Regions from separate parts of the Erwinia sp. V71 genome, predicted to be linked through region 1. Evidence: predicted binding sites of a transcription regulator. Region 1 holds the regulator's gene; each other region holds the start of a gene.
The links. Region 1 encodes sigma-54, which starts transcription at its own class of promoters, with help from an activator protein. Its sites were predicted from a motif close to GTTGGCACANNTTTCGCTNT; they were not measured.
Positions count from the first base shown of each region.

Region 2: a site for sigma-54 is predicted at 2,824-2,843, ahead of ACSZO1_RS03290 (gamma-glutamyltransferase family protein). Genes of this name have one in related genera too.
Region 3: a site for sigma-54 is predicted at 2,022-2,041, ahead of glnK (P-II family nitrogen regulator). Genes of this name have one in related genera too.

Region 1 covers NZ_CBFFRK010000002.1:57,842-62,124, reverse strand. Annotated here, with positions in the region: gene lptA (lipopolysaccharide ABC transporter substrate-binding protein LptA) at 1-543, shown strand, start outside; gene lptC (LPS export ABC transporter periplasmic protein LptC) at 1-11, shown strand, start outside; gene lptB (LPS export ABC transporter ATP-binding protein) at 550-1,275, shown strand; gene rpoN (RNA polymerase factor sigma-54) at 1,324-2,757, shown strand; gene hpf (ribosome hibernation promoting factor) at 2,781-3,068, shown strand; gene ptsN (PTS IIA-like nitrogen regulatory protein PtsN) at 3,220-3,702, shown strand; gene rapZ (RNase adapter RapZ) at 3,740-4,283, shown strand, end outside.
Region 2 covers NZ_CBFFRK010000008.1:59,525-63,807, reverse strand. Annotated here, with positions in the region: gene ACSZO1_RS03300 (AtzE family amidohydrolase) at 1-1,004, opposite strand, end outside; gene hpxX (oxalurate catabolism protein HpxX) at 1,001-1,186, opposite strand; gene ACSZO1_RS03290 (gamma-glutamyltransferase family protein) at 1,199-2,785, opposite strand; gene hpxU (MurR/RpiR family transcriptional regulator HpxU) at 2,902-3,741, shown strand; gene ACSZO1_RS03280 (transporter substrate-binding domain-containing protein) at 3,936-4,283, shown strand, end outside.
Region 3 covers NZ_CBFFRK010000003.1:40,001-44,283, forward strand. Annotated here, with positions in the region: gene tesB (acyl-CoA thioesterase II) at 1-169, shown strand, start outside; gene amtB (ammonium transporter AmtB) at 310-1,596, opposite strand; gene glnK (P-II family nitrogen regulator) at 1,631-1,969, opposite strand; gene ACSZO1_RS01230 (SmdB family multidrug efflux ABC transporter permease/ATP-binding protein) at 2,235-4,004, opposite strand; gene ACSZO1_RS01235 (SmdA family multidrug ABC transporter permease/ATP-binding protein) at 3,997-4,283, opposite strand, start outside.

The DNA of each region.
Region 1 (4,283 bases):
ATGCACAATAAACACAGCCTTAAGTTACTGCTGCTCAGCACCCTGTTCGCCACCGCTCTGCCTGCTCTGGCGCTGACCGGCGACTCGGATAAACCGGTCAATATTGACTCGGAAAACCAGGCGCTGGATATGCAGGGCAATGTCGCGACCTTTACCGGCAAAGTCATCGTCACCCAGGGCACAATCAAAATCACCGCGGATAAAGTGGTGGTGACACGTCCAGGCGGCGACAGCAATAAAACCATCGTCGATGCCTATGGCGCGCCAGCCACCTTCTACCAGATGCAGGACAACGGTAAACCGGTTCAGGGCCATGCAGAAAAAATGCATTATGAGCTGGCGAAAGATTTCGTTGAGCTGACCGGCAATGCTTATCTTGAACAGCTCGACAGCAATGTGAAAGGCGATCGCATCACCTATCTGGTGAAAGAGCAGAAGATGCAGGCTTACAGCAACAGCGGCAAACGCGTCACCACCGTACTGGTGCCTTCGCAGCTGCAGGACAAGAGCACGCCGTCTGACGGCCAGAAAAAGAGTAACTAATTCGTTATGGCAACATTAATCGCTGAGAACCTGGCGAAGGCCTATAAAGGCCGCCGTGTGGTGGAAGATGTCAGCCTGGAAGTGAAATCAGGCGAAATCGTTGGCCTGCTCGGCCCGAATGGTGCCGGTAAGACCACCACCTTCTACATGGTCGTGGGCATTGTACCGCGCGATGCTGGCCGTATTGTGATTGACGACGAAGATATCAGTATTCTGCCGCTGCATGCGCGCGCGCGCCGCGGCATTGGCTATCTGCCACAGGAAGCCTCTATTTTCCGCCGTCTCAGCGTGTACGATAACCTGATGGCGGTATTGCAGATCCGCGATGACTTAACCACTGAGCAGCGCGAGGATCGCGCAAAAGAGCTGATGGAAGAGTTTCATATCGAGCATCTGCGCGACAGCATGGGTCAGTCTCTCTCTGGCGGTGAACGCCGTCGCGTGGAGATCGCCCGTGCGCTGGCGGCAAATCCCAAATTTATTCTGCTGGATGAACCCTTTGCCGGGGTTGACCCCATCTCAGTCATTGATATTAAAAAAATTATCGAGCACCTGCGCGACAGCGGGCTCGGCGTACTGATTACCGACCATAATGTCCGCGAAACGCTGGCAGTATGTGAACGGGCTTACATTGTCAGCCAGGGGCATCTGATCGCCCATGGCACACCAGAAGCAGTACTGGCCGACGAACAGGTAAAACGCGTCTACCTGGGCGAAGAGTTCAGACTCTGATATGGTGTTGTTTTCACGCAGTATCTCTTGGGAATTTGAATCCTGACTATGAAGCAAGGTTTGCAACTCAGGCTTAGCCAACAGCTCGCGATGACGCCGCAATTGCAGCAGGCGATCCGTTTGCTGCAACTCTCTACGCTTGAACTCCAGCAGGAGATCCAGCTGGCGCTGGAAAGCAATCCATTGCTGGAACAAACCGATCTTCATGATGAAGTCGAGGCGCACGAGTATCAGGAAAAAGAAGCCCTGGATACCCGCGAGGCGCTGGAACAGAAGGACATGCCGGAAGAGTTGCCGCTGGACGCCAGCTGGGATGAAATCTATACCGCAGGAACGCCGTCCGGCAACAGCGTCGACTACCATGACGATGAACTGCCGGTGTATCAGGGGGAAACCACCCAGAGCCTGCAGGACTACCTGATGTGGCAGGTGGAGCTGACGCCATTCACGGATACCGACCGCGCTATCGCTACCTCGATTGTCGATGCCATTGACGATACCGGCTATCTGACCGCCACACTGGAAGAGATCCGCGACAGCATCGGTGATGAAGAGCTGGCGCTGGACGAAGTGGAAGCCGTGCTGAAACGTATTCAGCGTTTTGATCCAATCGGCGTTGGCGCCCGCGATCTGCGTGACTGCCTGCTGGTGCAGCTGTCGCAATATCCTGATGACACGCCGCTGCTGAAAGAAGCACGTCAGATCGTCAGCGAACACCTCGATCTGCTGGCCAACCACGATTTCCGCAGCCTGATGCGCTCCACCCGGCTGAAAGAAGACGTGCTGAAAGGCGCGATGCTGCTGATCCAGTCGCTCGATCCGCGTCCGGGCCAGTCGATCAACACCAGCGAACCCGAATATGTCATTCCCGATGTGCTGGTGCGCAAAGTCGGCACCCGCTGGACAGTGGAACTGAATGCTGACAGCGTGCCACGGCTGAAAATCAATCAGCACTACGCCGCAATGGGTGGCGGCACGCGCAACGACAGCGACACGCAATTTATCCGCAGCAACCTGCAGGAAGCCAAATGGCTGATTAAGAGCCTGGAAAGCCGTAATGACACGTTGCTGAAAGTGACGCGCTGCATTGTTGAACAGCAGCAGGCGTTCTTTGAACAGGGTGAAGAGTTTATGCGCCCGATGGTACTGGCGGATATCGCCTCTGCCGTCGAAATGCATGAATCCACCATCTCCCGCGTGACCACGCAAAAATATCTGCACAGTCCGCGCGGCATTTTCGAACTGAAGTATTTCTTCTCCAGCCACGTGAATACCGAAGGCGGTGGCGAAGCCTCCTCGACGGCTATTCGCGCACTGGTGAAGAAGCTTATCTCGGCGGAAAACCCCACTAAACCACTGAGCGACAGCAAGTTAACCACCATGCTTTCCGAACAGGGCATCATGGTGGCGCGCCGTACTGTCGCCAAATACCGAGAGTCTTTATCCATCCCGCCATCGAACCAGCGCAAGCAATTGGTTTGATCTGAACTGAGAAGGAAGACACTATGCAGCTGAATATCACCGGGCAACATGTTGAGATCACCGATCCATTACGTGATTTTGTGAACAGCAAATTTGCCAAACTGGAGCAATATTTTGACCGTATTAATCAGGTCTATATTGTGCTGAAAGTGGAGAAAGTCACCCAGGTGGCTGATGCAACGCTGCATGTGAATGGTGGAGAATTACACGCAACCTCGGAAGCGGTGGATATGTACGCGGCCATTGACGGGCTGATCGATAAACTGGCGCGTCAATTGACCAAACATAAAGACAAGTTAAAACAACACTAAATTCACTTTTGCCTCATCGGCAACGGCGCGCAGCGGAGGACGTCTCTCCGCCAGTGCGCCGCTGTCGATAATAATTTGCTGCTTTTCCCATCACATGGCGAGTAAAGTAGGCAGATGAGCGGGCACAAGCGAACACGTAAGTGAAACTATGATGAACAACGATCTCACACTGGAACTGACCTCTGTCCTCAGCGTTGACTGCACCCGCAGCGGCGTACACTGCCAGAGCAAAAAGCGGGCGCTGGAAATTATCAGCGAGTTAGCAGCCAAACAGCTGAACCTGCCGCACCAGACCATCTTCGAAGCGATCCTGACGCGCGAACGTATGGGCAGTACAGGCATTGGCAATGGCATCGCTATCCCGCACGGCAAACTGGAAGAGGATACGCTGCGCGCGGTGGGCGTGTTTATTCGCCTCGATCAGCCGATTGCCTTCGACGCAATTGATAACCAGCCTGTGGATCTGCTGTTCGCGCTGCTGGTGCCGGCCGATCAGTGCAAAACCCATCTGCACACGCTGTCGCTGGTGGCCAAACGCCTGGCGGATAAAACCGTGTGCCGTCGCTTACGCAGTGCGCAGAGCGATGAAGAGTTGTACGAGATCATTACTGAAAGCCAGGAAGAGAACCATTAAAACACTGGTGCGGTTGTATTAATCGGGAGAAAAGTTAATGGTGCTGATGATCGTCAGCGGTCGTTCAGGTTCAGGTAAATCAGTCGCACTGCGCGCACTGGAGGACATGGGATTTTACTGTGTCGATAACCTGCCGGTGGTGTTATTGCCTGAACTGGCGAACTCTCTGGCCGATCGCAACATATCTGCGGCGGTCAGCATCGATGTACGTAATATGCCGGAATCGCCGGAAGTCTTTGAGAAAGCGATCACCAGCCTGCCGGACAGTTTCTCGCCGCAGCTGCTGTTCCTGGATGCCGATCGCAACACGCTAATCCGGCGTTACAGTGATACACGCCGCCTGCACCCGCTTTCCAGCAAAAATCTGTCGCTGGAGAGTGCTATCGATGAAGAGAACGATCTGCTGGAGCCGCTACGCTCCCGCGCCGATCTGATTATCGATACCTCGGAAATGTCGGTGCATGAGCTGGCGGAGATGCTGCGTACGCGCCTGCTGGGCAAGCGTGAGCGCGAGCTGACCATGGTGTTTGAGTCCTTTGGCTTTAAACACGGCATTCCGATTGATGCAGATTATGTGTTTG
Region 2 (4,283 bases), on a different contig from region 1:
TCGCGTGATAAGGGTTCGAAGCGCTCCGGCAGGGTACGTAATGCCGGTAAATAGTGGTTGCCACCTTCGCTGGCGCTAATCAGAAACGCGGATGAGCGGGCAATCTCAGCATCGGCCATTACTACCTGCTCGCTGGCATTCAGCGCCCGGGCAGCGCGGGCGACGGCGCTGCGGGCATCGTCATTGCACCAGGTGTCGAAGTAGCCGCCGAGCACTGCACAGCGTAATCCCTGCTGACCCTGTTCCAGCTGCGCCAGCGTCGGCTGCAATGGCGCGTCAGCCTGGAAGGCATCCTGGCTGTCATAGCCCTGCAGGGCGTCATAGACGGTGGCGAGATCCGCCGCGCTGCGGGCAAAAGGACCGATATGATCCAGGCTGGCGACAAATGGGTGACTGCCGCTGCGCGACAGGCGGCCAAAGGTCGGTTTCAGTCCGAGGATACCGCACAGGGAAGCGGGGACGCGGATCGAACCATTGGTGTCACTGCCGAGCGAGAAATGCACCAGCCCGGCCGCGACCGCAGCTGCGGAGCCGCCCGATGATCCGCCAGCGATGCGGCTCAGATCGCGTGGGTTATGTGTGGCGCCAAAATGGCTGTTTTCAGTAGTAAAGCCGTAGGCATAGGCGTCCATATTCAGCATGCCGGAGAGCAATGCTCCGGATTGCGCCAGTGTTGCCACGGCCCAGGCATCCTGCTGCGCGGCCGGGCGTTCGCTGAACAGGCTGGCACCTGCCAGCGTGCTGTAACCAGCGACATCAAACAGGTTTTTCACCGCATAAGGCACTGCAGCCAGCGGCGGCAGTGTCTGTCCGGCCTGGCGCTGCGCATCCACCGCGGCGGCTTCCTGCAACATCCGCTCGGCGGTGATCTCTGTCCAGGCATTAATCGCCGGGTTCTGCTGTTCGATGGCCGCCAGTGTATGGCGGGCAATCTCCTGCGCACTCAGTTCGCCGCGTTGCAGCGCCGACTGCAGTTCAGCAATCGAAAGGCTGGCGAGATTCATGCTTTATACACTCCTGCCACTTCCAGACGGTCGTCCAGCGGATACTCCATCAGCGGTTGCGCCATGGTCGCGATACGGCTGAACTGTGTTAACAGTTCGGCACGGCGTGCGTCATCCAGCTCCAGTGCCAGCACCTGTTCCATCTGCGCGATATACGCGCTCCAGTCCGGGGTCTTATTCATCTTGCTCTCCTGTCAGAAACCGGCGGCGCTGCCGTTGCTGCGCGGATCGAACGCGCCTTCCAGCATGCCGTTGTTATGGCGCACGATTGCGCCTGCATGGCCGACTGTCTCGCTGAAGTCGGGCAGTATTTCCACTTCATGACCCAGCGCGCGCAGGGTGGCGATGGTGTCAGGGCTGAAACGGCCTTCCAGTTTCAGTGAGTCCGATGTCTGACCCCAGGTCCGGCCCAGCAACCAGCGTGGCGCACTGACGGCCTGTTGCAGCGGCATGCCCTGCAACACATGGCGGGTGAAAATCGCCGCCTGAGTTTGTGGCTGGCCGTCGCCGCCCATTGAACCATACACCAGCGTGCGGCCATCATGCAGTCGTGCCGCCGCCGGATTGAGGGTGTGGAATGGCTGTTTGCCTGGTGCCAGCGTTAGCAGATTATCGGGCTGCAAACTGAAAGCCGCGCCACGGTTTTGCCAGACAATACCGGTATCGGGCAGCACCACGCCGCTGCCGAACTCGTGGTAGATACTCTGAATAAAGGAAACCGCCAGGCCACTGCTGTCCATCACCCCCATCCACACCGTATCGCCCGGGCCGCGTCCGCTGCCCCATGGCGCGGCCTGGGTGTCATCAATCTGCGCCGCCAGCGCCGACAGATGCTCGTGGCTCAGCAGTGACTGCGCATCCGTCTTCATATGGTCAGGGTCGGTGAGATGTTTATCGCGCAGTCCGAACGCCAGCTTGGTTGCTTCCACAATGCGGTGCACCGTTTGCGCATCGTCCGCCTGCGCCATTGCCAGTTGATCGGTAATCCCCAGGATAGCCAGTGACACCAGGCCCTGGGTGGGGGGTGTCATATTATAAATATCACCGTGCTGGTGGCGGATACGCAATGGTGTGCGGCGTCTGGCCTGATGCTGCTGCAAATCCTGCAGCGTCACCGGCATGCCGAGGCGCGACATTTCCAGCGCTAGTTTGTGTGCCAGCGGCCCGCGATAGAAACTCTCCAGCCCGTCGAGTGTCAGTGCCGTCAGCGTGTGCGCCAGGGCGGGCTGGGTGAAGCGGCTGCCCGGGCGCGGCGGTTCGCCGTCGGGCAGAAAGGTGGCGGCAAAGCCGGGTTGATCGGCCAGCTCGATAAATTTACTGGTGGTGGCCTGCGCCTGGGATTCGGTGACCGGAATACCGTCGGCGGCGTAGCGGATGGCATCGGCCAGCAGGCGCGCCAGCGGCAGCGGTTCACTGCCCAGTTCGCCAGCGATTTTCAGCGCTTCCGCCCAGCCGCTGACGGTGCCAGCGACGGTCAGCGCCGCTTTGGGGCCGCGATGCGGGATACGCGTTTCACCGCTGTAGAAGTCGGGATGGGCGAGGGAACCAGCCGCACCGCTGGCGTCGATGGCGACCGGTTCGCCACCGGGCGGGACAATCAGCCAGAAGCCGTCACCGCCAAGGCCATTCATATGCGGATAGACCACCGCGATCGTGGCCGCCGCGGCGACCATCGCTTCAATCGCATTGCCGCCTTCGCGCAGTACCGCGAGGGCGCTTTCACTCGCCAGATGGTGTGGTGTGACCGCCATTCCCATTGGCGCCATATTGCTCTGAATCATCGCTTACTCTTTTTTATCGGGTTACAGAGAAGAATTGGGAAGCAAGAGCTGTTCCAGGTTGCCAGATACTCAGGTTATGTTATGTTCAGCTGAAACAAAAGTTACAAGAGATCGCCATGCAACAACTTGATGAACGTCTGAGAAGCCAGTATTCGCAGCTGTCGCCGCAGGAGCAGCGCATTGCAGATTTTGTCTTCGACCATTTTGATGATCTGATCAGTTATAACAGCGCCGAGCTGGCCCGGCTGAGTGGCGTATCGAAAGCCACAGTCAGTCGCCTGTTTAAACGCTTGGGCTATGAAAAATATAAAGATATGCGCGATGAACTGCGCACGCTGCGCCAGAGTGGTATGCCGTTAACCGATAACCGCGATGCGGTGCAGGGCAACACGCTGCTGGCGCGCCATTACAAGCAGGAGATGGCGAACCTGACGCAGTGGGTGAACAGCATCGATGCCCTGCAGTTTGGCGAGATTATTCAGGCGCTGTGCAGCAGCCAGCGGGTGCTGATTGTCGGTATGCGTAACTCTTATCCGGTGGCGCTGCACCTGCGCCAGCAGCTGCTGCAGGCACGGGCGCAGGTGAGTCTGCTGCCTCAGCCTGGTCAGACACTGGCGGAAGAGCTGGTGGATATCACACCTCAGGATCTGGTGGTGGTGGTGGCGTTTCGCCGTCGTCCGCGCATCATCAAACCGCTGTTGCAGCAGCTGCAGCAGAATGGCATCCCGGTGCTGCTGATCTGTGAACCACAGGCCCAGAGCGTGTCGGCGCTGGCGAGCTGGCAACTGAGCGCCCCGCTGGACAGTGTCTCGGCGTTTGACAGTTACGCCTCGGCAATGAGTGTGATTAACCTGCTGTCGAATGCGTTGCTGCATGAATTATTAGCACAGGGACGGCAGCGCATTCATCAAATCGCTGACCTGTATCAGCATCTCGACGAGCTGGAACAACGCTGACGGGGCACCATTTTGGTGCTTTGCCTCTTTTTGGTTCAACCTGTCGCGGTCTTTCGTCACCGCATTTTCCCCGTCAGTCCTGATAAAATCTGCCGTTAAGAAAAATCGCACGGCAGATTCCGTCCTGGCACATTAGTTGCAGAATGTATATCCAAGAATCTTTTGTTTCATAATTCACAAACCGGGGTATGATGATGAAAAGAGCATTGATGGCAGTGATGGGCGCAGCGCTGATGTTCACGCAAGTCACCAGCGCGATGGCGGATCAGTTACAGGATATCCAGAAACGTGGCGTGATTCGCATCGCCGTACCACAGGATTTCCCGCCGTTCGGTTCTGTGGGAACCGACCTGCAACCGCAGGGTTATGACATCGATATGGCGAAGTATATCGCCAAAGAGATGAAACTAAAGTTACAGCTGGTTCCTGTCACCAGTGCTAACCGCGTACCTTATCTGCAAACCGACAAAGTCGATCTGGTGATCTCCAGCATGGGTAAAAATGCTGAGCGTGAAAAAGTGATCGATTTCAGTCGTGCGTAT
Region 3 (4,283 bases), on a different contig from region 1:
CTCAATGTGGTTCCATCGCCTGTTTGACCTGAATCAGTGGCTGCTGTACAGCGTGGAGAGCACATCAGCCTCCAGTGCACGCGGTTTTGTACGTGGCGAGTTCTATAACCAGCAAGGTGAGCTGGTGGCGTCAACAGTACAGGAAGGTGTAATGCGCCTGCGCAGCTAACAGCGGGGAGTGAGTCGCCCGCCAGTAGAACAGCTGCAGGCGACCGGTTCCAGGAAAGAGTAAGGGGGCAATGCCGCAGCATTGCCCCCTTTGTTTTTTTATTATTTTAGCGCACTGCTCTTCTGAGCATATTTCCCGTCTTACTGGTTGTAAGCGTTTTCGCCGTGGCTGTTGACGTCCAGACCTTCACGTTCCTGGTCTTCCGGTACACGCAGGCCAACAATCATATCTGCCAGTTTGAAGCCGATGAAGGCCACCACACCGGTCCAGACGATAGTCAGTGCCACGCTCTCCAGCTGTACCATAACCTGATGGCCCATGGTCACACCTTCTGCGTAACCCACGCCACCCAGTGAAGAGGACGCGAACACACCCGTCAGGATACAGCCTACGATACCACAGACACCGTGCACACCAAATACATCACATGGGTCATCAACGCGCAGCCATTTTTTCAGTACTGTCACGCCCCACAGACCAGCGATACCACCCGCGATACCGATAATCAGCGCGCCGCCGACACCGACATAACCACAGGCTGGAGTAATCGCAACCAGACCGGCGATGAAACCAGAGCTGGCACCCAGCAGAGATGGCTTGCCACGGAACATCCACTCACCGAAGGTCCAGGCCAGCACCGCACCCGCCGTCGCCACCACGGTGTTGAGGAAGGCCAGGGCAGCAATTTCGTTCGCTGCGCTTGCTGAGCCAGCGTTGAAGCCGAACCAGCCGACATACAGGATAGCCGTACCGGTGAATACCATTGGCAGGTTGTGTGGTTTGAACGCTTCTTTACCGAAGCCCGCACGTTTACCCAGCAGGTAAGCACCAACCAGCCCCGCAACAGCGGCGTTGATGTGTACAACAGTACCGCCCGCGAAGTCCAGCGCGCCATCCTGAGCCAGGAAGCCGCCCGCCCATACCATGTGTGCAATCGGCAGGTAAGCCAGAGTCAGCCATACTGCAACGAAAATCAGCACCGCAGAGAAGCGGATACGTTCCGCAATCGCGCCAACAATCAGACCCACGGTGATACAGGCGAAGGAAGCCTGGAACGCCACATGGATATACTGATAGAAGGAGCCGGTTAAGGCAGTCAGTTCAATATTTTTCAGCATCGCCCAGCCGAAGCCGCCGAAGAAGGCGTTACCTTCGCTGAAGGCCAGTGAGTAGCCGTACAGCACCCACAGCACACATACCAGTGAGAAAGTGACCGCAACCTGCGTCAGCATCGACAGAACGTTTTTGCTGCGGATCAGGCCGCCGTAGAACAGGGCAATGCCAGGTATAGACATAAACAGCACCAGCGCGGTGCAAATCATCATAAAGGCGTTATCGGCTTTATCGACAACCGCAGGCGCCGCCATCGCCAGCGAGGGTAACAGTGCCAGGCTGGTGAGACCTAACGAAGTCAGTACTTTTTTCATTTTATTCCATCCCATCACAATTCAGAACGCGAAATTACAGTGCGGCTTCGTCTGTTTCGCCGGTACGAATACGGACGACACGCTGCAGTTCTGCAACGAAGATCTTACCGTCGCCAATTTTGCCGGTGTAGGCAGCTTTGCTAATGACATCAATCACTTCATCCACCTGATCGTCGGCAACCGCAATATCAATTTTCACTTTAGGCAGGAAATTTACGCTGTATTCGGCGCCGCGATACAGTTCTGCATGACCTTTCTGACGGCCGAAACCTTTCACCTCGGTGACGGTCAGCCCCTGAATACCGATATTCGATAATGCTTCACGCACATCTTCTAGTTTGAACGGTTTGATTACCACGGTAACCAGCTTCATAGGATCCCCTCCAGGTAGATAAATTGTTTGTCACACCGGACACGAGATGAGTAAAGCAAAGGCTGTGCCATAAATTAAAAAGGGGAAAAATTCAGGGGATTAGTCAGTCTGCGACTGCGGTCACGCTGTGAAGGGGATCACCCTTCACAAACAAGTAAGGTGTTGCGGTAACAAAAAACGCACCATTTCGGTGCGTTACGCGTTAAGGAAGTGCATCAATGCAGAACATTCCGAAAAAACTGTGCAAAAAAGGTGCAATTTGACTTTATGCTTCTGCCACCATGCCCGCGCTCAGTTCATCGCCAGCCAGCTGCAGCTGGTACATCTGCCAGTAGCGACCTTGCTGTGCCAGCAGGGCACGATGGTTACCCTGCTCGACCACCTGACCGCGATGCAGCACCAGAATATTGTCCGCTTCGGTAAGCGTCGACAGGCGATGGGCGATCACCACTAGCGTGGTGTGCTGGCGAATGGCGCGCAGCGCACGCTGCACCGCCTGTTCAGTACCGGAATCGATACTGGCGGTTGCTTCATCAAGGATCAGAATCTGTGGCGAGGCCACCAGCACACGCGCCAGCGCCAGCAACTGCTTCTGGCCGACCGACAGATTGTTGCCCTGCTCACCCAGCCGGGTATGAATGCCCTCCACCATGCCGCGTGCCAGTTCCGCCAGCTGTACTGTCTCCAGCGCCTGCCATACCTGCTGCTCACTGATGTCACGCCCCAGCGTAACATTGGCGAAGAAGGTATCAGCCAGCACCACCGGGTCCTGCTGCACCATCGCCACGCCCTGGCGCAAACTCTGGTGGCTGAGGCGGCTTAATGGCCGCCCGTCGAGGCGTATTTCGCCCTGTTTTAACGGGTAATACCCCATCAGCAGGTTGGCAAGCGTACTTTTCCCGCTGCCGGTATGACCCACCAGCGCAATAAAATCGCGCGATGCTACCTGCAGATTAATATCGCTCAGCACGTTGCGATCGTCACGATAGGCAAAAGTCAGGTTGTCGACCTCAATACGGCCACTGGTTAACGGCTGATTGTCGTCACCGTACTGCTGACGCGGCGCATCCATCAGCTCGAACATCCGCTCACCCGCCACCACCGCCTGCTGCAGCATCGACTGCTGGGTGGTCAGCTCAATCAACGGCTCATTGAGACGACCAAGGTAGTTAATAAAGGCATACAACACGCCAACCTCGATGCTGCCGACCTCCGAAAAGCCAAACAACAGCATCAGGCCGCACAGGATCATGGCCGAGAACAGGCTTAACAGCGGGCGCAGTAAAAAGCCATCCAGCCGCAGGGTCTGCATACGCGCCAGATAGTGCGAACGGCTGGCTTCGCCCATACGTTCACCAAAGCGCGCCTGCTGGCGGAACTGCTGGATCACGCTCATGCCGTTAATCACTTCATTAAAGCCGTTATTGATATCCGCCAGATAGCTGCGCACCCGACGCACAATCGGCGTGCTGTAACGCTGATAGATCAGCATCACAATCAGCACGGCCGGGAAAATGGTCACCGCCACCAGCGCCATACGCCAGTCGAGGCTGAACATCGCCACCAGCATGGCGCTAATCAGCGCCGCGCTACGCAACACCGTCGCCACCACCGTGACATAGAGATCGCGCACCACTTCACTGTCGTTGGTGACACGCGAGATAATCTGCCCGACCGGCTGGGTATCAAATGCGCTCAGCGGCTGGCGTAATGCCGCATCCATCACATCGCTGCGCAGACGTTGCACCACGCCAACCGCCGCCTGGTTAAACAACAGTGACTGACTGTAATGCAGTGCCGCGGCCAGCAGCTGCAGCAGGATATACGCCGAGACCAGCCCCAGCACGATGCCCAGCGGCATCTGGTGTTTTGCCACCAGATTATCAATAAAGTAGCTGATCAGAATGGGACCCAGCACTTCCGCCGCCGCCGCGATCCACAACAGCAGCACCGCGATGCCCAGCGATTTTCGCCACGGCTTACCGTAGGCCAGTAAACGTTTTAACGTCGGCCACAGCGTCGTCAGATTAGCCATGGGGCACTCCCTTTTCATTCTCATCGTCGTCCAGTGCCGCTTCCAGCTGCTGATAGCGGTTCATATCACTGTACCAGCCGTTCTGCGCAGCCAGCTGATCATGGCTGCCACGTTGTGCCACCACGCCATGCTGCATCACCAGAATCTCATTCGCTTCGGTCAGTGCCGACAGACGATGGGCGCTGATAATCACCGTGCGCCCTTCTCCCCAGCTGCGTAAATTGTGCAGGACCTGATGTTCAGTGCGCCCATCGACGGCCGACAGCGCATCATCCAGCA